DNA from 3 places in the Arthrobacter sp. P1_D12 genome. Region 3 is predicted to be linked to each of the others. Evidence: riboswitches for the same ligand, from Rfam matches in the RefSeq annotation. Region 3 holds a riboswitch; each other region holds the start of a gene.

What was found. A riboswitch is a leader RNA that binds a small molecule or an ion and turns the genes downstream of it on or off. The one in region 3 is predicted to bind S-adenosylmethionine.
Region 1: it holds a riboswitch for S-adenosylmethionine, as region 3 does, so the genes downstream of both, AC1DZV_RS20315 (aminotransferase class V-fold PLP-dependent enzyme) here and AC1DZV_RS03405 (bifunctional o-acetylhomoserine/o-acetylserine sulfhydrylase) in region 3, are expected to answer to the same signal.
Region 2: it holds a riboswitch for S-adenosylmethionine, as region 3 does, so the genes downstream of both, AC1DZV_RS14710 (DUF1737 domain-containing protein) here and AC1DZV_RS03405 (bifunctional o-acetylhomoserine/o-acetylserine sulfhydrylase) in region 3, are expected to answer to the same signal.

What each region holds. Positions count from the first base shown of each region.
Region 1 covers NZ_JBFUAR010000033.1:17,024-24,529, reverse strand. The annotation lists gene aroA (3-phosphoshikimate 1-carboxyvinyltransferase) at 1-511, shown strand, start outside; gene rsgA (ribosome small subunit-dependent GTPase A) at 495-1,610, shown strand; gene hisN (histidinol-phosphatase) at 1,687-2,517, shown strand; SAM riboswitch class IV at 2,595-2,708, shown strand; gene AC1DZV_RS20315 (aminotransferase class V-fold PLP-dependent enzyme) at 2,743-4,182, shown strand; gene AC1DZV_RS20310 (class I SAM-dependent methyltransferase) at 4,264-5,040, shown strand; gene AC1DZV_RS20305 (Nramp family divalent metal transporter) at 5,208-6,494, shown strand; gene AC1DZV_RS20300 (metal-dependent transcriptional regulator) at 6,511-7,224, shown strand; gene AC1DZV_RS20295 (fluoride efflux transporter FluC) at 7,225-7,506, shown strand, end outside.
Region 2 covers NZ_JBFUAR010000018.1:129,911-137,416, forward strand. The annotation lists gene cls (cardiolipin synthase) at 1-604, opposite strand, end outside; gene AC1DZV_RS14700 (aminodeoxychorismate lyase) at 698-1,666, shown strand; gene AC1DZV_RS14705 (ATP-grasp domain-containing protein) at 1,673-2,626, opposite strand; SAM riboswitch class IV at 2,945-3,058, shown strand; gene AC1DZV_RS14710 (DUF1737 domain-containing protein) at 3,071-3,379, shown strand; gene AC1DZV_RS14715 (rhodanese-like domain-containing protein) at 3,376-3,795, shown strand; gene AC1DZV_RS14720 (O-succinylhomoserine sulfhydrylase) at 3,796-5,004, shown strand; gene AC1DZV_RS14725 (glutamate--cysteine ligase 2) at 5,044-6,228, opposite strand; gene AC1DZV_RS14730 (UDP-N-acetylglucosamine 1-carboxyvinyltransferase) at 6,280-7,506, opposite strand, start outside.
Region 3 covers NZ_JBFUAR010000003.1:86,941-94,446, reverse strand. The annotation lists gene AC1DZV_RS03435 (glycine C-acetyltransferase) at 1-382, shown strand, start outside; gene AC1DZV_RS03430 (NAD(P)/FAD-dependent oxidoreductase) at 1,099-2,235, shown strand; gene AC1DZV_RS03425 (amidohydrolase family protein) at 2,247-3,479, shown strand; gene AC1DZV_RS03420 (histidine phosphatase family protein) at 3,489-4,169, opposite strand; gene AC1DZV_RS03415 (CPBP family intramembrane glutamic endopeptidase) at 4,279-5,046, shown strand; gene AC1DZV_RS03410 (VOC family protein) at 5,149-5,787, opposite strand; SAM riboswitch class IV at 5,957-6,072, shown strand; gene AC1DZV_RS03405 (bifunctional o-acetylhomoserine/o-acetylserine sulfhydrylase) at 6,134-7,450, shown strand.

The sequences.
Region 1 (7,506 bases), on a different contig from region 3:
CACCCAGGTGGGTGATCTCTGGCGCGGAATCCTGACCGCCATGGGCGCCACGGTGACGGTTGACGGCGGCACCCTGACCGTCAGCGGAGGGCCGGAGATCAAGGGCGGCGACTTCGACGAGACCAGCGAACTCGCCCCCACCGTAGCCGCGTTGTGCGCCCTCGCCACCGGCCCCTCACGGCTGGGCGGCATCGCCCACCTCCGCGGCCATGAAACGGACCGGCTCGCCGCCCTCGTCGCCGAAATCAACCGCCTCGGCGGCGACGCCGAAGAAACCCCCGACGGCCTCATCATCCGCCCGGCCGCGCTGCACGGCGGTGTGGTGCACAGCTACGCGGACCACCGCATGGCAACCGCCGGCGCCATCCTCGGCCTTGCCGTAGCCGGCGTGGAAGTCGAGGACATCGCCACCACGGCCAAGACCATGCCCGATTTCCCGCAACTCTGGGAAGCGATGCTGGCCCAGGGATCCGCCGCAGATGAGGACACCGCCGGTGGCACGCAGCACTGATTCCTGGGACGAGTCCGACGTCCGGATCCGGCCGAACAAGAAGGGCACACGGCCCCGCACCAAGGACCGGCCCAGCTACGACGACGCCGTCACCGGACGCATCATCACCGTTGACCGCGGCCGCTACACCGCCGTCGTCGGCGAAGGGACCGCGGACGAACGCAAGATCATCGCGGCCCGGGCCCGGGAACTGCGCCGCAACCCGGTGGTTGCCGGCGACTTCGTCTCCCTCGTGGGGGACGTCACCGGCGAGCCCGACACCCTGGCGCGGCTGGTCAAGATCCAGGACCGCAAGACGCTGCTGCGCCGCAGCGCCGACGACACGGACCCGATCGAACGTGCCGTCGTGGCCAACGCCGACCAGCTGGTGGTGGTGGTCGCCGCCGCCAACCCCGAGCCGCGGACCGGTTTCATCGACCGCGCGCTGGTGGCCGCGTACGACGCCGGCATTGAGCCGCTGCTGCTCGTCACCAAGGCCGACGTCAAGGATCCTGCCGAGCTGCTGTCCAACTACCAGCACCTCGACTTCCCCGTCATCATCTCCAAGACCGCGGACTCCGCCGCTTCCGGCATCGACGCCCGCTCCGACGACGGGCTCTCCGCCCGGCTCGACAAGGACGCGGTATCCCAGCTGCGCGACTACCTCGACGGCAAGGTCACCGTGATGCTGGGCCATTCCGGCGTCGGCAAGTCCACTATGGTCAACGCCCTGACCGGGGCCGAGCGGGCCACGGGAGGCGTGAACGCGGTAACCGGCCGCGGCCGCCACACGTCCTCCTCGGCACTGGCGCTCAAAGTCAACGATGCCCCGGCCGGCAGCTGGATCATCGACACCCCCGGCATCCGGTCCTTCGGCCTGGCCCACGTGGACCCGGACCGGATCCTGCGCTCCTTCCCGGACCTGGAGCCGGGCACCGATGATTGCGAACGCGGCTGCAAGCATGACTCCACCGCCGTCAACTGCGGCGTCGACAAGTGGGTTGCGGCCGGGCACGCGGGGCCTTCGGGACCGGCCAGGCTCGCGTCCCTGCGCCGGCTGCTGGGCACTGACCCGCGGATGGAAGCGCAGGAAACCAAGGAACTGGGCACCGTCTCCTAGCCGGACCAGCAACGGGGCGGCGGCGCCGTGCCGCGGCCTACCGCCCGGCGGCCCGGTTTGACGGTAGTTTGGAACCATGAGTCAACCCGCTTCGAGCTACAACGATGACCTGCGCCTTGCCCATGTACTGGCAGATTCGGTCGATTCCCAGACCATGAGCCGCTTCAAGGCGCTCGACCTTCGGATCGAGACGAAGCCCGACCTCACACCCGTCACCGATGCCGACAAGTCCGCGGAAGAGGCCATCCGCGGCCAGCTCTCCCGGTCACGTCCGCGTGACGCGGTCCTGGGCGAAGAATTTGGCAGCTCGGGCCACGGTTCCCGCCGGTGGATCATCGACCCGATCGACGGCACGAAGAACTTTGTCCGCGGCGTCCCGGTCTGGGCCACCCTGATCGCCCTCGTCGATGAGGGCGAGCCGGTGGTCGGCGTCGTCAGCGCGCCGGCACTGGGCAAGCGCTGGTGGGCCGCCAAGGGTGCAGGCGCCTACACGGGCCGCTCGCTCGCCGCCGCCACACGGTTGAAGGTATCCAACGTCTCCAATCTCGAGGACGCCTCGCTGTCCTACTCCAGCCTTGGCGGCTGGAAGGAACGCGGGAACCTGGACGAGTTCCTGGGCCTGACCGAGGAAGTGTGGCGCACCCGCGCCTACGGTGACTTCTGGTCGTACTGCCTCGTGGCCGAGGGCGCCGTGGACATCGCCTGCGAACCCGAGCTGAATCTCTACGACATGGCCGCCCTGGTGCCGATCGTGACCGAGGCCGGCGGCCGCTTCACCTCGCTCGAAGGCGAGGACGGCCCCTTCGGCGGCAACGCCCTGGCCACCAATTCGATCCTGCACTCGGAAGTGCTCAAGCGGCTCAACCCCGGACTCGACGACCTCTTCCAAGCCCACCCGAACAACTGAGCCGCGCCCGTAATAATCCGCTTCACAATCGGCGGCCGCCTTTTCCCCGGCTGCCCCGATGTCCTACGCTCGATGCAGGTCACGAGTGCCAGCGCTAAACCCCGGTTTGCTGGCCGGCAACCCTCCAGTCGCGGTGGGGTGCCCCGGGTGACGACCTGGCCGGTCCGGAACGGACCCGGCAAGCGCGGATTCCCACGGTGTGGGGTCCTGTTCGAGTGAGGTCCCATGACAACTGCCATTTTCCCCGTTGCCCCTGAATTCCATGCACCGCTTGCCCTCGCGGCCCGCCCGCTGGCAGCCGTCACCGGGGCCGAAATCCAGGCCCCGCTGATCACCGGCGGCCACGCGCGCTACGCCAACCTCGACTACGGCGCCTCCGCCCCGGCCCTGTCCGTGGTCTCGGCCTACCTGAACGAAATCCTGCCGTACTACGCGAGCGTGCACCGCGGCGCCGGCTACGCATCGCAGATCAGCACCTCCGTCTACGAGAACGCCCGGGACATCGTGCGGGACTTCGTGGGCGGCCGGCCCGACGATTCCGTGATCTTCACTCGCAACACCACCGATTCCCTGAACCTGCTGGCCGGCTGCCTGCCGCTGCGCGACGGGCGCCCCGCGGGCGAGGTCCTCTACCTCGACATCGAACACCACGCCAACCTCCTGCCCTGGCAGAATGTCCCGCACCGCAGCGTCGTGGCCGCCGCCACCCTCGCGGCCACCGTGGACCGCCTGCGCGACGAACTCGCCCGCGGCGGCGTCAGCCTGCTGGCCGTCACCGGCGCCTCCAACGTCACCGGGGAGATTCTCCCGATCCGGACCCTGGCCGCACTGGCGCACGAATACGGCGCCAGGATCGTTGTCGACGCCGCGCAGCTCGCCCCGCACCGGCGGATTAATATCGCCGCGGACGACGTCGATTACCTCGCCTTCTCGGGGCACAAGCTGTACGCCCCGTTCGGCGCCGGCGTGCTGGTGGGGCGGACGGACTGGCTCGACGCCGGCACCCCGCACCTGGCCGGCGGCGGCGCGGTCCGCGATGCCCGGCTCGACTCCGTCAGCTGGACCACGGGACCTGCCCGGCACGAGGGCGGCTCGCCGAACGTCCTCGGTGCGGCGGCCCTCGCCCGCGCCACCCAGGTCATTGCGGCCCTGGACCCGGAGCAGTGGCAGGCCCACGAGGACGCCATCCGGTCCTTCCTCGTCGAGGGCCTCCAGGGCATCGAAGGGGTAACCGTGCACCGGATCTTTGCCGATTCGGTTTCTGATTCTTCCTCCGCTTCTTCCACTGGAGGCGATCAGCCGGACACCGGCACGATCGGCGTCGTGAACTTTTCCGTGGAAGGCTACGACGCCGGACTGGTGGCCGCCTACCTGTCGGCCGAACACGGCATTGGCCTGCGCGACGGCCGCTTCTGCGCCCACCCGCTGCTCAAGCGGCTCGGCCTGCCCGCCGGCTCCCTGCGGGCCAGCTTCGGCCTTGGCTCACGGCTGGAGGACGCCGAACGCCTGCTGGCCGGCCTGCAGCAGCTGCGGCAGAACGGACTCGGTTGGGATTACGTGGTGGACGCCGGCCGCTGGGTGCCGGCCAACGATACCCGCAGCTACCCCCACTGGGCTCCGAACACCCCGGGCACGGCCGGCGCTGCGCCCTGCACCCTCGACTAGCGCAGGATCAGGGCCCGGCGCGGGTGCGGTAAATTCGAAAGGTATCTGAAACCAGCAGGACCTTCCAGAAGGAGATCGCACGTGGCAAGCGCCGGACCCAGGCTCCACAGCGGACCGAAGCTGCACAGCGAGCGGCGCCAGGAACTCGGACAAAGCTTCCAGGACGGCGGCGAACACTACGAACGCGTCCGCCCCGGCTATCCGCAGGAGTCGGCCGACTGGCTGGTTCCGGCGGGAGCCAGGGACGCCGCGGACATTGGCGCGGGCACCGGGAAGTTCACTTCCCTTTTGGCAGAACGCGGACTGGGCACGGTGGCCGTGGACCCCTCTGCCGACATGCTCGGGCAGTTGCGCCGGACCCTGCCGGACGTCACCGCCATCGAGGGCAGCGCCGAGGACACCGGTCTCGAGCCGGAGTCCTTTGACCTGGTCACGGTTGCCCAGGCGTGGCACTGGTGCGACCCGGGCCCGGCCAGCGCCGAGATTGCCCGGATCCTGCGGCCGCGCGGCGTGCTGGGCCTGATCTGGAACCAGCTGGACACCAGCGTGCCCTGGGTGCACCGGCTCTCCCGGATCATGCACGCCGGGGACGTCCACAAGCCACACTTCCGTCCGGCCGTGGGCCCCGAGTTCACCGGGCTGGAGAGCCACCTGACGCGCTGGGAGGATTCCGTCACGACGGAGGACATCCAGGAGCTCGCCAAGTCCCGCAGCTACTATCTCGCGGCATCGGCCTCCACCCGGACCAAGGTCACAGCCAACCTTGCCTGGTACCTGAACGAGCATCTGGGACACACCCCGGGCGAGGTGCTCCGGCTGCCCTACCTGACCCAGACGTGGCGGGCCTTCCGGGCCTGATGCACGCTCACCCCGGATGCCCCCGGATTGCACGCAGCGCCCGCCGGGCTTATTGTTTCGGTATGCCTAATAATTTCTTATAGGCACACGAAACTTTGACACCGGCTGTTTTCCGGCCGGCGCCGATCATCGCGTCAACGCCGACGCGCCAATCACAGGAGCTGGCAGTGCTGGAGCTAACGGGACACGGGCAACCGGCGCAGGACGCCCCCACTTACAAACACCCGGGTGCCCGGAGGGCGCTGATCGGCCTGTTGGGACCGGCCTTCGTGGCGTCGATCGCCTACGTGGACCCCGGAAACGTGGCCGCCAACCTGACCGCCGGAGCGCAGTACGGCTACCTGCTGGTGTGGGTCCTCGTGGCCGCCAACGTCATGGCCGTCCTCGTCCAGTACCAGTCCGCCAAGCTCGGGATCGTCACGGGCAAGAGCCTTCCGGAGATCCTTGGTGAACGGCTCAAGCCGTTCTGGCGCCGCGCCTTCTGGGTGCAGGCCGAAGTCGTCGCCGCCGCCACCGATCTCGCGGAGGTGGTGGGCGGCGCAATCGCCCTGTACCTGCTTTTCGGCCTGCCCCTCCCCCTGGGCGCCATGATTGTTGGCGCCGTGTCCATGCTCCTGCTCGCGGTCCAGGCCCGGCAGAAACAGCGGCCGTTCGAATTCATCATCATGTTCCTGCTCGGCATCATCACAGTCGGCTTCCTGGCCGGGCTGTTCATCAGCCCGCCCGATCCGGGGGCCGCCCTGGCCGGGCTCATGCCCGGTTTCCAGGGCCCGGACACCGTCCTGTTGGCCGCCAGCATGCTCGGGGCCACCGTCATGCCGCACGCCATCTACGTCCACTCTGCCCTGTCCCGGGACCGGCACCGGCCGGACGAACACCTGCATGTTCCCCCGGCGGCCATCGCGCGCCTGGTCCGGGCCACCCGGTTCGACGTCGTGGCCGCCCTCGCGATCGCCGGGCTGGTCAACATTGGCATGCTGCTCCTGGCCGCCTCCACCCTCGGCGGCGAAGAAGGCACGGACACGATCGAGGGCGCGCACGCCGCCATCACCGCCAATCTCGGCCCGATCGTCGGCGTGATCTTCGCGGTCGGGCTGCTCGCCTCCGGCCTGGCATCGACCTCCGTGGGCTGCTATGCCGGCGGCACCATCATGCAGGGCCTGCTCAAGATCCGGATCCCCGTCATGGCCCGGCGGGTCGTGACCCTTATCCCCGCCGTCGTGCTGCTGGCGGTGGGCTTCGATCCCACCTGGGCGCTCGTCCTGAGCCAGGTGGTCCTCAGCTTCGGGATTCCCTTTGTCCTGGTCCCGCTGGTGGTGCTGACCAGCAACAAAGCCCTGATGGGCCGGTTTGCCGACGGCCCGGCCCTCCGAGTCGCCGCCATCATCAGCGTGGTGCTCGTCGTGGCTCTTAACCTGGTGCTGCTGTGGCTCACTTTCTCCGGAGGCAGCTGACGGTAGGCTTAGGTCTGTGAAGACCAGTACGCCCTCCTCCTCGATCGAGGACTACGTCAAGGTCATCTATTCGTTCACCGAGTGGCAGCGCAAGCCCATCACCTCCACGCAGCTGGCGCAGCGCCTGGGCGTCGCCAACTCCTCGGTGTCGGAAATGGTCCGCAAACTCAAGGACCAGGGCCTCGTGGACCACAAGCCCTACAGCGCCGTCACGCTCACCGGCGACGGAGTCCGGCTCGCCCTGTCCATGGTCCGGCGGCACCGGCTGATCGAGACTTTCCTCGTCCGCGAGCTGGGCTACCGCTGGGACGAGGTCCACGACGAAGCCGAACTCCTGGAGCACGCCGTCTCGGACACCTTTATTGAACGCATGGCGGCCAAGCTGGGCAACCCCACCCGGGACCCGCACGGCGATCCCATCCCGGCCGCCGACGGCTCGGTGCTGATGCCCGCCGCCCACCGCCTGAGCGAACTCGACGACGGCCACACCGGCCGGATCACCCGGATCAGCGACGAGAACCCGGAGCTCCTGCGCTATCTCGCCGCAGAGGACATCGACCTCGACGCCGAAGTGGAGGTGGTAGGCCGGCGTCCCTTCGGTGGCCCCATGGTAGTGCGGATCGGTTCCGCCGCGGCACTGCGCGAATTCGATTTCGCCGACGAGGTCGCCTCGGCCCTCTGGGTCCACAGCGATGCCGGGCACGCCGGCTGCAGCGTCACGGAGAGCTGAGTGAAGGGTGCGCTGGACGAGCGCCGGGCCGTGCCGCGCCCCGGCGTGCCGGGCTGGAAGGCCTGGTCCGCCGTCGCCGTCGGCGGGCTGATCGGAACCGAGCTGCGTTTCGGCGCCGGCCTGATTTTTCCCGAAGGCGCCGGCGCGGTGCCGTGGACCACGTTGGCGATCAATGTCTCCGGGAGTTTCGTCCTGGCCACCCTGACCACCCTCTGGATCGCGCGGCCACAAACGGCTTTCTGGTTGCGGGCCGGCATCGGCCCCGGCCTCCTGGGTTCCTTC
Region 2 (7,506 bases), on a different contig from region 3:
TGAGCCGGGCGATCAGCTTGCGATAGCCCTTGATGCGAAGCGTGCCAAGGTGATCGAACAGGACACGGACCTCGACGCCGCGCTCGGCGGCCTCTTCCAGCGCGGTCAGCAGATCGTCCGTGACGTGGTCCGAGCTCATGATGTAGAACTCGGCGTTGACGAAGGACTTTGCGCCGCGGACCGCCGCGGCCATCGCCTTGATGGAGTCGGGGTAGCCGGGCAGCAGCTCCACTTGGTTACCGTCCACCATCGGCAGCGAGCCCAGCGTCTTGTTCAGTTCCGCGGCGGAAGCCACCCATTCGGGTCCGGCGTAGCGGCTTTCCAGCATCGCCAGTTCCGAGGTCCCGGCGCGCACTCGGGTATTGACCGCGTCCTGCTGCGCGCGGCGCTTGCGGGAGAGCCGGAAGTTGCCGAACAGCAGGAACAGGAGCAGGCCGATGGTCGGCACGATGAAGATGCCCAGCAGCCACGCCATCGCGGTGGTGGGCCGCCGGTTTCCGGGGATGATGCCCAGTGCCAGCACCCGGATGGCGAAGTCGATCACCGTCAAAATCAGAATCGCCCAGGACGGTAAAGTCTCCGCCAGCGGAAATGGCCACAGCACAGGCGAACCCCTCAACGTACAAGCCACGCGGAACAGTTCCGAACGGGCAGTGACCAAATCCTATCCCGCGACCACCGAGACTAAGCTTTAGCCATGACCACTCCTGCCCCTGTTCCTGCGCCCGCGACCGTTCTGGTCTTCCTCGACCCGGCGTTCGACGGCGGCCGCGTTGCCGACGCGTCGCAGCCGCAGCTGATGGCCACGGACCTGGGCGCCACCCGCGGCGACGGCGTTTTCGAATCCCTCCTGGCCGTCGGCGGCCGGCCCCGCAAGATCCAGGCGCACCTGACCCGGCTGGCGGGCTCGGCCCGGCTTCTGGAGCTGGACATCCCCGCCGAGGATGCATGGCGGCGGGCGGTGGAAACCGCCATCCGCGAGTTCCGCGGGCAGGACCCCGCCGCGGCTGCAGCGGGCGGCGCGGAGCAGGACGAGGTGGTGGTGAAGCTGATTGTCACCCGCGGGCCGGAGGGCGCGGCTGCCCCCACGTGCTGGGTCCAGGCCTCCGCCCCGGCCGCCGCGGGACGACGGCAGCGCGAGACCGGGATCGACGTCATCCTGCTCGACCGCGGCTACGACAGTGAAGTTGGCGAGCGCGCCCCGTGGCTCCTGCTCGGCGCCAAGACCCTTTCCTACGCCGTGAACATGGCGGCGCTGCGCTACGCCCACCGGCAGGGCGCCGACGACGTCATCTTCACGTCCGCGGACGGCAGGGTGCTGGAGGGTCCGACGTCGACCGTTCTGCTGGCCCACCTGGAAACCTCGGACGACGGCGCCGGCGGAGTCCGCACCGTCCGGCGGCTCATCACGCCCCAGCTGGACAGCGGCATCCTGCCCGGCACTTCACAGGGCGCCCTGTTCACCGCTGCCAAGGCCGCCGGCTGGGAGCTGGGCTACGGCCCGCTGGAGCCGAAGGACCTGCTGGACGCCGACGCGGTCTGGCTGATCTCCAGCATCCGGCTCCTGGCCCCGGTGAACCACATCGACGGGCAGGAAATCGGCACCCCGGAACTCCGGCGCCAGCTCACTGCCGAACTCAACGCCCTCTTCGCGACCATCGAATAGCAACGCTCACCCCAGGGCGTCCGCGGGCACTGCCGGGCACCGGCGGAACGAGGCCGGGTTGAACGCCGGGAGCATGAACGTTGCGAGCACGGCGTCGAGCATTTCCGGGGCCCAGGTGCTGTTCTCCCCCAGGGTCGCGCAGACACCCAGCACCACGGGCGTTCCGTCGGTGCGGCGGCGGATCTGGACCTGGACCGGCCCGGCCAGCCCGAGCGTGCGGACGGCGGCCAGGCCCAGCTTGCGCACATCCCCGGCCTGGTTCGCCGGCACCCTGCGGCTGACCTCGTCGCTGCCGGCGCGTCCATACGGAGTCCTGGTCTTCTCGAGGACCACCGCCACCGGCGCCATCGCGTTGCGTGCCGGAGTGCCGAACACCAGGCACACATAGTCGGCGCCCGGGATAAATTCCTGGACCAGTTGCCCCGCCGGCATGTTCTTCCAGCTAACGGAGTCGGTTCCGGCCAGCAGGTGGACACCATGGGAGCCTTTGAAGACCCGCGGCTTGACCACCACGGGGCCGCTGAGGCCGGCGAGGGATGCCGGCGCGGCGGCGAGGTCGCCCGGAACCGCGAACCGGGGCACCGGGATGCCGGCGGCTTGCAGCGCCCAGGTGGTGAACAGGTGGTCGTTGGCGAGGGCCACCGCGGCTGGGTCGGCCACGATGATCCGCACGTCCTGGGCGAATCCGGCGCGGGCCGCGGCCAGGAGCGGGAGCTCCACGGTGAGGGTCGGAATGATGACGTTGATGGCTTCGCGGTCCACCACCCGGCGCAGGTCCAGGACCATGTCCGGGTTCGTAGCCGGCAGGAGCCTGACCGCGGCGGCGGGAGCCTCCCCGGCCTGGCGGGTGTCGGCGCGGGCGTCGGTGCCGAGGTACGGGAGGCCCCGGGCTTCGAGCTGGGCCGCGACGGCCCGTCCGGCGGCGCTTGTAATCCCGGTAACGAGTATGCGCGGGCCCACGATTGCTCCATTCCGCCGTCACCGGCCGGACCGCGGCTGCGGCTCCGACCGTTCCAGCCACCGATTCCCAGACAGCTTGTTGATGGACAGACGAGTCGATTCCGGGACTGCTCGATTCACACATTGCTCGAATCACCTGCAGCTCCGGCCGACGCGTCGGACCTAATCCCCCCAGTAGACGGCGACACGTCCCGGCAGACACGAGTGGGCTGTACCCGAAACTGGAGCCCGCCACTACTCGCCCGGGCCGCGGTCCGGTTACGGAACATGACGACGGCGGCCGTGCGGGCCGGCGTCGCAGGTGTTACGTTTTTGGGGAGTAATGAGAACCGGTGCCAAGCCCTGACTGGCCGGTCGGCAACCCTCCCTTTCGCGGCGGGGTGCCTCAGGTGAATACTCGGCATTCGAGAATTCGAGCTGCAAGCGTGAAAGAGGAGATCCGTCGTGCCCGAGACGTCAATACCCACAACAGCCACACCCGGTTCAGCACCCGGCGAGGAGAGGCTGGCCTACCGGCTGTTCACCGGCGCGGATGACCGCGCCTTTTGCGAGCGGGTGTCAGCCGCCCTGGCCGAGGGCTACGTGCTGCATGGAAGCCCCGCCGCCAGCTTCAACGGAAGCACCGTGATCGTGGCGCAGGCGCTGGTCCTGCCGGCCGCGATTGCCAGTGCGGACGCCGCCGTGGCCAATGCGGTTGATGAGCTCGACGCCGACGAATTTGGCGCCGACGGGGCCTTCGCGGGCCACGCATGAGCTACGCCGGAGACCTCAGCCCGCAGGAGGCGTGGGCCAAGCTGGAGGCCGGAGCCATCCTGGTGGATGTCCGGACCGAGGGCGAATGGGCCCACATCGGCATCCCGGACACCGCGGCCGCGGGCGAGAGCCGCAGCGATCCGCTCTTCATCCAGTGGAACCTCGCCGGCGGCATGCCGAACCCGCACTTCGTGGAACAGCTAAGGCAGCGGGCGCCGGCGGACACCGCCGTCGAACTGGTGTTCCTTTGCCGTTCCGGTGCCCGGTCGATCGCCGCCGCGACGGCCGCGACGGCCGCCGGCTACACCTCGTACAACGTCCTTGAGGGCTTCGAAGGCGAGACCGACCGCTTTGGCGGACGCACCGTCAATGGCTGGAAGAACCGCGGCCTGCCCACCAACCTCGGAAAGATCTAAGTGACTTTCAATCCCGACGCCGCCGGCTGGGCGGCCGACACCCAGGCTGTCCGTGGCGGCCTTGACCGCACCGGCTTCCAGGAAACCACCGAGCCGATCTTCCTCAACTCAGGATTCGTCTACGAGTCCGCGGCCGCCGCCGAGCGCGCCTTCACCGGGGAGGACGAGCGCTTCGTCTACTCCCGCTACGGCAACCCCTCCGTCGCCACCTTCCAGGAGCGGCTCCGGCTGCTCGAGGGAACGGAGGCGTGTTTCGCGACCGCGTCCGGCATGTCCGCCGTCTTCACCGCCCTGGGCGCGCTGCTGGCGGCCGGCGACCGGGTGGTCGCGGCCCGCTCGCTGTTCGGCTCGTGCTTCGTGATCCTTAACGAAATCCTGCCGCGCTGGGGAGTCGAGACGGTCTTCGTGGACGGCCCGGACCTGGAGCAGTGGCAATCCGCGCTGTCCGAGCCGACCACGGCGGTGTTCTTCGAGTCGCCGTCGAACCCGATGCAGGAAATCGTGGACATCGCCGCCGTGAGCAAACTGGCGCACGCGGCCGGCGCCACGGTGGTGGTAGACAACGTCTTCGCCACCCCGCTGCTCCAGCGCTGCGGCGACCTCGGCGCGGACGTGGTGGTCTACTCCGGCACCAAGCACATCGACGGCCAGGGCCGCGTCCTGGGCGGGGCCATCCTGGGCACCAAGGAATTCATCGACGGGCCCGTCAAGCAGCTCATGCGGCACACCGGTCCGGCGCTTTCGGCGTTCAACGCCTGGGTGCTCACCAAGGGCTTGGAGACCATGGCCCTGCGCGTCAACCATTCCTCGGCCTCCGCGCTGCGGCTGGCCGAATGGCTCGAGGGACAGCCTGCGGTCGGCTGGGTAAAGTACCCGCTGCTGCCGTCCCACCCGCAGTACCCGCTCGCAGTGCAGCAGATGAAGGCCGGCGGGACCGTGCTCACCCTGGAACTGCAGCCCTCCCCCGGCCGCACGGCGAAGCAGGCCGCGTTCGCACTCCTGGACGCACTGCGGATCATCGACATCTCCAACAACCTGGGCGATGCCAAGACGCTCATCACGCACCCGGCCACCACCACGCACCGCGCGATGGGCCCGGAAGGCCGCGCGGCGATCGGGCTCAGCGACGGCGTGGTTCGGCTTTCGGTGGGGCTGGAGGACGTCGAGGACCTGATCCGAGACCTCGGCCAGGCGCTCAAGCAGGTCTAGGGGCTTCCGCCCCTGCCCTGCACTGCCTCGGGCTCCCGGTCAGGCCGGGCGCAACCGGCCCAGGGCCGAACGATTGTCTGCCGGCCCCTCGGTGACGGGCCCCTGGGTGGTCAGTTCGATGGCCCGCTCGACGACGGCGGGCAGGCCGCCGGCCCGGAACGGGCCGCGCTGCAGCTGCGAACCGGTGCCCTCTGCCAGAATCCGCTCAACGCCCTCGCGCGCCAGCTCCAGCTCGCCCTGTTCCTCAAGCACCGGGGCCACGAAGTCCACGAGCGCCCTGACCACGTCCGCGGCCGGGGCCGGGGTGAAGGTTCCGAAGTCCAGGAGCTCTCCGCGCAGTCCGCAATTGCTGGCTTGCCAGGCGGCCATCCGCAGCAGCAGCGTGGGCACCGGGGCGGGATCGACGCCTTCGTTCCATTCCCGCGCGGCGGACTCCACGAGGGCGCGCACCAGCACGGCAATCAGGGCAGCATCTTCGGCCCGCAAGCAGACATCCGCGACCCGGATCTCCACGGTGGGATGCTGACGGGCCAGCCGTGCGTCGAAATAGACCATCCCCTCGTCCATCAGGACGCCGCTTTCGACCAGCCGGGTGACCACGCGGCGGTAGACGGGCAGGCTGCCGAAGATCATCGTGGGACCCGAGCCCGGCCAGCGGTTCCAGGCCTGGGTGCGGTAGCTTTCGAATCCGGTCTCAGCCCCGTTCCAGTAGGGGGAATTCGCGCTGAGTGCTATCAGCACGGCCAGCTTGTCGCGGATCCGGTCCATTACCGCCACGCCCTCCTCCGGGGACTCCACAAAGGTGTGGACGTGGAGGCCGCAGGTCAGCTGGTTCCGGACGGTGAGCCCGAAGCGCTGCTGCATGGTCATATAGCGCGGATTCGGCGTCAGGTGGGTGGCTGAGCCTTGGGGCGACGTGGCCAGGGCCGCGACGCGCCCGCCGTGCGCCCGGGCGGCCTGGTCCGCAAGGGACCGGCCACGCCTGAGCTGCCGGAGCAGTTCCGTGTATTCCAGGCACGGATGCGTCTGGGTCTCGATCTGTTCGAGCTTGAGCTCGTAGCTGAAGTCGGCGCCTTCGTGGACCGGTTTCTGTGCCGGGAGAACCCTGGCGGCTTCCTGCTGCGGCGGCACCAGACTCGGCAGCATGAGCTCAGCGAGGGCAAGCAGCATCCCCGATTCGGGGTCCACTATCAGCAGTTCTTCCTCCACGCCGAAGGTGCGCATGAATCTATTGTGCGTCAGGATCCGCCGAAACGCCCCACACCAACGCGGGGCTCAGTCTTGGAAATACTCGATCTTCGCCCCGATGGTGTTCAGCCGCTCGGCCAGGTCCTCATAGCCGCGTTCAATGACATAGATGTTCCGCAGCTCCGAGACGCCACGGGCCGCCAGCATGGCCAGCAGCAGGCAGGCGGCGGGGCGGAGGGCAGGCGGGCAGCCCACCTCGGCCGCCCGCCACTTGCTGGGCCCGTTGACGTAAATGCGGTGCGGATCGAGCAGCTGGACCTGGGCGCCCAGCTTGTTGAGCTCGGTCAGGTAGATGGCCCGGTTCTCGTAGACCCAGTCATGGATCATGGTCTGGCCGTGGGCGTTGGCGGCGATCACCGCGAAGAAGGGCAGGTTGTCGATGTTCAGCCCGGGGAAGGGCATGGGGTGGATCTTGTCCTCCGGCGCCCGCAGCTCCGAAGGCTTGGTGGTGACATCCACCAGGCGGGTGCGGCCGTTGCGGGCAAAGTACTCCCCCGAAACCTCGAGCCGCTGGCCCATCTGCTCGAGCGTGGCGAGTTCGATTTCCATGAACTCGATCGGGACGCGGCGGATGGTGACTTCCGAGTTCGTCACGATGCCGGCGGTGATGAGGCTCATCGCCTCGATGGGGTCCTCGGACGGGAAGTATTCGATGTCAGCGTCGATCGACGGCCGGCCGGTGATCTTCAGCGTCGTGGTGCCAACCCCGGCGATGTCCACGCCGAGCATCTGCAGGTAGAAGCACAGATCCTGCACCATGTAGTTCGGGCTGGCATTGCGGATGATGGTGGTGCCACGGCGGTGGGCTGCGGCCATGATGGCGTTCTCGGTGACGGTGTCGCCGCGTTCGCTGAGCACGAAGGAGCGGTCGTGACCGTCCGACGGCGGCGCCTGCACCGCGTAGAACCCGGACTTCGCCTCCACGCTAAGGCCGAACTGGCGCAGTGCCTGCATGTGCGGCTGCACGGTGCGGGTGCCGAGGTCGCAGCCGCCGGCGTAGGGCAGCCGGTAGGTGTCGGCCTCGTCCAGCAGCGGGCCCAGGAGCATGATGACGCTGCGGGTCCGGCGGGCCGCCTCCACATCCATGGAGGCCAGGTCCAGGACGGCGGGGCGGCGGATCTGGAGGTCGTTCGCGTTGAGCCAGGTGCACTCGACGCCGATGCTGGTCAGCACCTCCACGATCCGGTTGACTTCCTCGATCCGGGCAAGCCGGCGCAGCGTGGTGGTCCCGCGGTTGATGAGGCTGGCGCACAA
Region 3 (7,506 bases):
CCTGTTCTCCAACTCGCTGGCCCCGGCGATCGTCGCGGCCACGCTCACGGCCCTGGACCTCGTGGAAAACTCCGGCGAACTGCGCGGCAAGCTCTTCGCCAACGCGGAGCTCTTCCGGAACCGCATGAGCGAGGAAGGCTTCGACCTGCTCCCCGGCGAGCACGCCATTGTCCCGGTAATGTTCGGCGACGCCGTCATGGCCGCCAAGGTGGCCGATGCCATGCTCCACAACGGCGTCTTCGTCACGGCGTTCAGCTACCCGGTGGTGCCCAAGGGCGCCGCCCGGATCCGCGTCCAGCTCTCCGCCGCGCACAGCGCCGACGACGTCGAAGCCTGCGTCCAGGCGTTCGTGCGCAGCCGCGCAGCGGTGGCAGCAGCCTAGAGCGCCTGATCGCCGGGCCGGGCCCCCGCTTTCAGCACGGGTCCGGCCCCACCCCAGGGGTCCGGCCCTGCCCGTTCATCCCGGCTTGCTCCTCTTGCTGGTCCGCGGGACATGTCCAGCTCCGGCAGCGAGGACTGGACATAATGCCACTATGTCCAACGGCCACGACCAACGAAGGGCATGCCCCGGTCCTGCCCGCCGCAGCGAGGGACATGTCCAGCCGTACGGACCACGGAAGAGCATGTCCCGGGTCTGCCCGCCGCAACGCGGGACATGCCCAGCCGTGCGGACCACGGAAGAGCATGTCCCGGGCCGGCCCGCCGCAACGGGGGACATGCCCAGCTCCGGCAGCGAGGACTGGACATAATGCCACTATGTCCAACGGCCACGACCAACGAAGGGCATGTCCCGGGCCTGCCCGCCGCAACGAGGGACATGTCCAGCCGTGCGGACCAAGGAAGGGCATGTCCCGGGGGCGGCGTGCACAATTTATCCAAGCAACCAGGATTCCAAGAAAGTTGCCGCCAAACTCGGAATCGTGGAGACGGCATGTGCCGAGAACGCCGTGAGTCACTGGACATTTCAACGCCCGGGGATCCAACAACGGCGCTGGTGATGACTGTGGGACCCGATTGACGCCACTCGCCCGGGGCGCAGCTTGCGGCAAACGCCGGATACCGGCGCGGCCTGACCCGACAATCTGCAAGGATGGGATCATGTCAGCTCATTACGATGTCGTAATTGTCGGCGGCGGGATCGCCGGCCTGTCCCTTGCCTCAGCCTTGGCCGGGCGCTGCAGCGTGGCCCTGATCGAAGCCGAGCAGACCCTGGCGTACCACACCTCGGCCCGCTCGGCCCGGCAACTGATTCCCAGCTACGGCCCGCCTGTGGTTCAGGAGCTCACCGTCCGGACGCTCGACCTCATCGCGGCCCAGGACGCCGAACGTCCGGAACCGGTGCTCACCCCGCGCAGCTTCATGCTGATCGGGGACGACGCCACCGTCCGGGCGGAGGCAAGCGGACACATGCAGCGGATCACCCACGCCGAGGCACTGGACCTGTGCCCGGCCCTGGTCCCGGATTCGTTCAGCGTCGCCGGGCTGGACACCGGATCCTTCGCCTGCAACGCCCCCGTGCTGCTCGAGGACCACCGGCGGCTCGCCGTGGCCGGCGGCGTGGACATCATTACCGGCGCCAGGGTCCATTCCGCCCAACGCCTGGGCACCGGCTGGGAACTGGGCGCCGGGCAGGAAGGCTTCCAGTCCGCCGTCGTGGTCAACGCCGCCGGTGCCTGGGCCGACGAGCTAGCCGTCCTCAGTGGCGTCGAGAAGCTCGGCCTGCAGCCGTACCGGCGCACCGCGGCGATCGTCGACGTCGAGAATCCCCTCCCGGAAGCCTGCCCGATGGTGGCGGCGGCCGATGACAGCTTCTACTTCCGGCCGGACAACGGCCAGGTCCTGATCTCGCCCGCCGAACACGTGCCGAGCGGACCTGAGGACGCCCGGCCCTATCCCGGCGACGTCGAACGGGTCATCGCCCGGCTCAACGAGATCACGACGCTCGGGATCCGGAGCGTTCGCACGGCCTGGACGGGGCTGCGGACGGAGGCGGCCGACGGCGTCCCGGTGGTGGGGTTCGACGCCGAGGCCACCGGATTCTTCTGGCTCGCCGGCCAAGGGGGGTACGGCTTCCAGACCTCATCCGGCGTCGCGGAACTGGCCGCCGGGCTGATCCTCGCCGGCCAGGGCTCCGCCCCGGCCCTGACCCCGGCCCTGCCCCCGGCGCGGGACGCCAGTCCGGCATCCCGGACAGCGGAGGCGCTGGCCGCGACCCGCTGGTCCATCCGGCGCTGAAGAATGGACCCATGAGTACCCTCATCACCAATATCGCCGAACTGATGACCCAGGACGCGGAACACCGCGTCCTCCGCGACGCGGCGGTGGTCATCGAGGGGGAGCGGATTTCCTGGCTCGGGCCCGCGGCCGGCGCCCCGGCCGCGGACGAACGGGTGGATGCCGGTGGCCGGGCGCTCCTCCCGGGCTGGGTCGACTCCCACACGCACCTGATCTTCGCGGGGGACCGCACTGCCGAGTTCGAGGCCCGGATGGCGGGGGAAAGCTACAGCGCCGGCGGGATCGCCGTCACCACCGGCGCCACCCGGAGCACGAGCGACTTCGACCTGACCCGGCTGGCGATGGGCCGCGTCGCGGAGGCCGTGTCGCAGGGCACCACCTACCTGGAGACCAAAACCGGCTACGGCCTGGACCTCGAGAACGAGGCCCGCAGCGCCCGCATCGCCTCCACGGTGGCGGACGAGGTGACCTACCTGGGGGCGCACCTTGTGCCCGCCGGGATGGACGCGGAGGAATACACGGAGCTGGTCTGCGGACCGATGCTCACCGCAGTCCGGCCCTACGTCCGCTGGGCCGACGTCTTTTGCGAGCAGGGCGCGTTCAACGAGGACCAGTCCCGCCGGGTGCTGCTGGCCTGCAAGGCCGCCGGGCTGGGGCTGCGCGTCCACGGCAACCAGCTCGGCGAGGGCCCCGGCGTCAGGCTGGCCGTGGAAGTCGGCGCCGCGAGCGTGGACCACGTGAACTACCTGTCGGCCGCGGACATCGACGCCCTTGCCGGCAGCTGGTCCGGCTGGGACGCCGCCGGCGGCAGCGGCACGCCTGGATCCGGGCAGCGCGGCACGGTTGCCACGTGCCTGCCGGCCTGTGATCTTTCCACCCGGCAGCCGCTGGCCCCAGGCCGTGAACTGCTCGACGCCGGTGTGCAGCTGGCGCTGGCCTCCAACTGCAACCCCGGCACGTCCTACACCAGCTCCATGGCGTTCTGCGTCACCACCGCAGTGCTGCAGATGCGGCTCAGTGTCCATGAGGCGGTGCGCGCCGCGACTTACGGCGGCGCCCTGGCCCTGGGACGGGAGGCCGGGAACGACGTCGACGGCGAACGCGCGGTGGGCTCGATCGCCGTCGGACACCGCGCGGACCTGCACCTGCTCAACGCCCCTTCCGCCACGCACCTGGCTTACCGGCCTGGCATCCCCCTGACGCACGCGGTGTGGCGCGCCGGTGTAGCGCAGCCGGTCCGTTAGCGCGCCGCCCTAGAACATCATGGGCGGTGCGTCGAGGACGGTCTCGTCCACGCGCCTCTTCTCCCACTGCGTGAAGGGCTTGTCGAGCTCGTACTTGCCGTGCGAGGTGCGCAGCAGGGTGCGGACCTCGGCGTTCTCGGGGTTGTTCAGGGACTCGAAGTATTCCACCGACCAGTGGAACCAGCGCATGCAGAACAGCCGCATCGTCAATCCGTGCGTCACGAACAGCGCGTTCGGGGCATAGCCGGGCCGGGACCAGTGCCGGTGCAGGGTTTCCATGAACGAAGAGATCCTGTCATACACATCGGAACCGGACTCGCCCTCGCGGAAGCGGTAGAAGAAGTGCCCGTAGGCGTTGCGGAGCTCCTTCTGGTCCTCGATGTCGCCGGCGATCTGAAAGTTGGCCCAGTCCTGTTCGCGCAGGCGCGGTTCCTCGATCACCCGCTCCACGAGCGGGCCGAGATTCAGCGCCTCGAGGGTCTGGTAGGCGCGCAGGTACGGGGAGACGTAGACGCACACCGGGCGGCCGTCCAGCTGGCGCCGGACCTCCTCCCCGGCCGCGGTGGCCTGCTCCAGACCCAGCGCGGTCAACGGGATCCGGTAGTCCGGAACACGGTTGTAGATCGAGGTGTCGGCATTGGCGGCAGACTGGCCGTGCCGGATCATGATGATTTTCCGGGGCGCACTCATAATCCCCAAGCATAGGGCTCCTAAAAGCAGGTGCCGCAGGCAAAACCCCGTTCGGCCGGCACCACGCGGGCACCAGCAAACTATCGGCAAGTGCAGGCAAGATAGAACCATGTTGGTTCCCTCCCGCCGTCGGCTGCGGTTCGAAGTGTTGATTGTCCTGGGGTTGTCTCTGGGGCAGTCCGCGATCTACTCCCTGGTGCAGTTGCTGGACAAGATGACCACGGCGCCGCTGGCCCAGGGGACATCCACACTGAACCGCTCACAGAGCGCACGCGAATACTTCGACCTCACCTACCAGTTGCTGGACATCATCTTCGCCCTGGTCCCGGTGGCCCTCGTGATTTATTTCCTCACCGAGCACTGGCCGGCCGGTGAGCGCGGAACCTCGGCGTTCCGAAGGATCGGCTTCGACTTCGCCCGGCCCGGCAAGGACCTCCTGCAGGGTCTCGGACTCGCCGCGCTCATCGGCATTCCGTCCCTGGGTCTCTACGCCGCCGGCCGGGCCCTGGGGATCACGACGGCGATCATCCCCAGTGCCCTGGACGCGTACTGGTGGACCGTGCCAGTGCTGGTCCTGTCCGCGATCCGGCACGCGGTGGTCGAGGAAGTGATTGTGGTGGCGTACCTGCTGGACCGGCTCGGGAAACTGGGCTGGAGCGTGCCAGCGGCCATCGCCGCCAGCGCCCTGCTCCGCGGCAGCTATCACCTGTACCAGGGGTTCGGGCCGTTCATCGGCAACGCGGTGATGGGCGTCGTCTTCGCGCTGGTCTACACGCGGACCAAACGGGTGATGCCGCTGGTGATCGCCCACGCCATCCTGGACACTGTGGCGTTCGTGGGGTTCAGCCTGTTCGGCAAGGCCGTGGGCCTGGGCTGAGTTGCTTTTACGAGCAGCCCTTAAATGATCTCGGCCGCCGTCTCCTAGGTGACATCGTTGGCACCTAAGAGATGGCGGCCGAAGCGTGGGGCAGGTGGAGCGTTAGATCGTGACCGCTCCGGAGGCGGTCTCGAAGGTGACAGAGAGGATGCCGGGAGTCCCGTGCGGCGCGATCCAGTTCACGGCGACGTCTTCCAGCGGCTTTTCAACCGGTTCGCCCAGCCACTCCGTGACACGTGCGGCCGAACCGGCAATGGTCAGTGCGGACATCTTGACATCGCTCGCGTAGGCGTTCGACGGGTGCAACTCCGGGTCGCCCTCCCACTTGAGCATGTACGGCACCTGGGGGTCGGCAATGAGCCCCAGGATGCCGATCTGCTTCCAGACCAGTTCGCGGCCGTCGGGAAACTTCCGGTTGCCGTTGACGGCGGCGCGGCCGAGCCGCTCCTCGAACGGGGCCAGGTCGTCAACCTCGACGCACCAGCCCATCCAGCCGCCGCCGGCCTCGGAGCGTGCCCGGACGGCCTGGCCGAACGGGGCCTTGTCGGAGGCCGGGTGGTTCAGGACCTCCACGACTTCCAGGTACTTGTGTCCCGCGAGCGGGATAATCATGTTGCGTGTCCCGAAACGGGGGTGCACTCCACCCTTCACGGCTTCAACGCCGAGGGCAGACGCAATACGTTCAGTGGTGGCTGCCAAGCCATCGTGTTCACAGGCGTAAGAGACGTGATCCATGCGCATGCCATCATCTTGGCACTTTGTGATGGACCTCTCAGCTTAGGCTCCCCTAACCGTCATGGGACGTCCTGGGGCGCGGAACGCGGCGCCCCCGATGCTCCGTCACGGCGGCCGTCTTCATCTTCGTCACAAAGCTATCCATGGCTCCGCCGCCATTCCTACACTGAAGCCAGGTCATGAGTGCCAGCGCACAGCCCCGGCTTGCTGGCCGGCAACCCTCGTATCGCGGTGGGGTGCCCCGGGTGAAGACCTGGCCGTCCGGCGCCCGCCGGAGGGCAAGCGCGGCGCCTGTTCCGGTTCGGGCCGAAAGCCCCGGCCGGTGCTGTGCCCAGTGACTCGAGGAGCACCAATGTCCAACGCCTGGTCCTTTGAAACCCGCCAGATCCACGCCGGCCAGGAGCCGGACAGCGCCACCGGCGCGCGTTCCCTGCCCATCTACCAGACGACGTCGTTCGTGTTCCCCAGCGCCGAAAGCGCCGCGAACCGCTTCGCGCTCGCCGAGCTCGCGCCCATCTACACCCGGATCGGCAACCCAACCCAGGACGCCGTCGAACAGCGCGTCGCCAGCCTGGAAGGCGGCCTCGCGGCGCTGCTGCTCAGCTCCGGCCAGGCCGCCGAGACGTTCGCCATCCTCAATATCGCCGAGGCCGGGGACCATGTGGTGGCCAGCCCCAGCCTCTATGGCGGAACCTACAACCTGCTCGCGCACACGCTGAAGAAGTTCGGCATCTCCGTGACCTTCGTGGCGGACCCGGATAACCTGGACCAGTGGCGGGACGCCGTCCAGCCCAACACCAAGCTGTTCTTCGGCGAAGTGGTCTCCAACCCCCGCCAGGACGTCCTGGACATCGAGGGCGTCTCCCGCGTGGCGCACGAGGCCGGCGTCCCGCTGGTGGTCGACAACACGCTCTCCACCCCCTACCTGATCCGGCCGATCGAGTGGGGCGCGGACATCGTGGTCCATTCCGCCACCAAGTACCTCGGCGGGCACGGCGCCGCAATCGCCGGCGTGATCGTGGACTCCGGCAACTTCGACTTCGGGAAGGACCCGGAGCGGTTCCCCGGCTTCAACACCCCGGACCCCACCTACAACGGCCTGGTCTACGCCCGCGACCTCGGAGCCGACGGCGCGCTGGGCGCGAACCTCTCCTACATCCTCAAGGCCCGGGTCCAGCTCCTGCGCGACCTCGGCTCCGCGGTGTCCCCGTTCAACGCCTTCCTCATCGCCCAGGGCATCGAAACGCTGAGCCTGCGCGTCGAGCGCCACGTGGCCAACGCCACGAAGGTGGCGCAATGGCTGGAGGGGCGGGACGACGTCGAATCGGTCGCCTACGCCGGGCTGCCGTCCAGCCCCTGGTACGAGCGCGGCCGCAAGTACGGGCCCAAGGGGACCGGCGCCGTCGTGGCGTTCAACATCGCCGGGGGAGCGGAGGCCGGCAAGCGGTTCGTCGATGCCCTCGAACTGCACTCCCACGTCGCGAACATCGGCGATGTCCGGTCGCTGGTGATCCATCCGGCGTCGACCACCCACAGCCAGCTCTCGCCTGAACAGCAGGTGATCGCCGGGGTGAATCCCGGGCTGGTGCGGCTTTCGGTGGGACTGGAGCACATTGACGACATCTTGGCGGACCTCGACGCCGGATTCCGCGCGGCCAAGTCCGCCTAGGCCGAAGCCCACGCGGAATTTCCCCACCTTTGCGGGCATGACGCCGGGAATCGCCG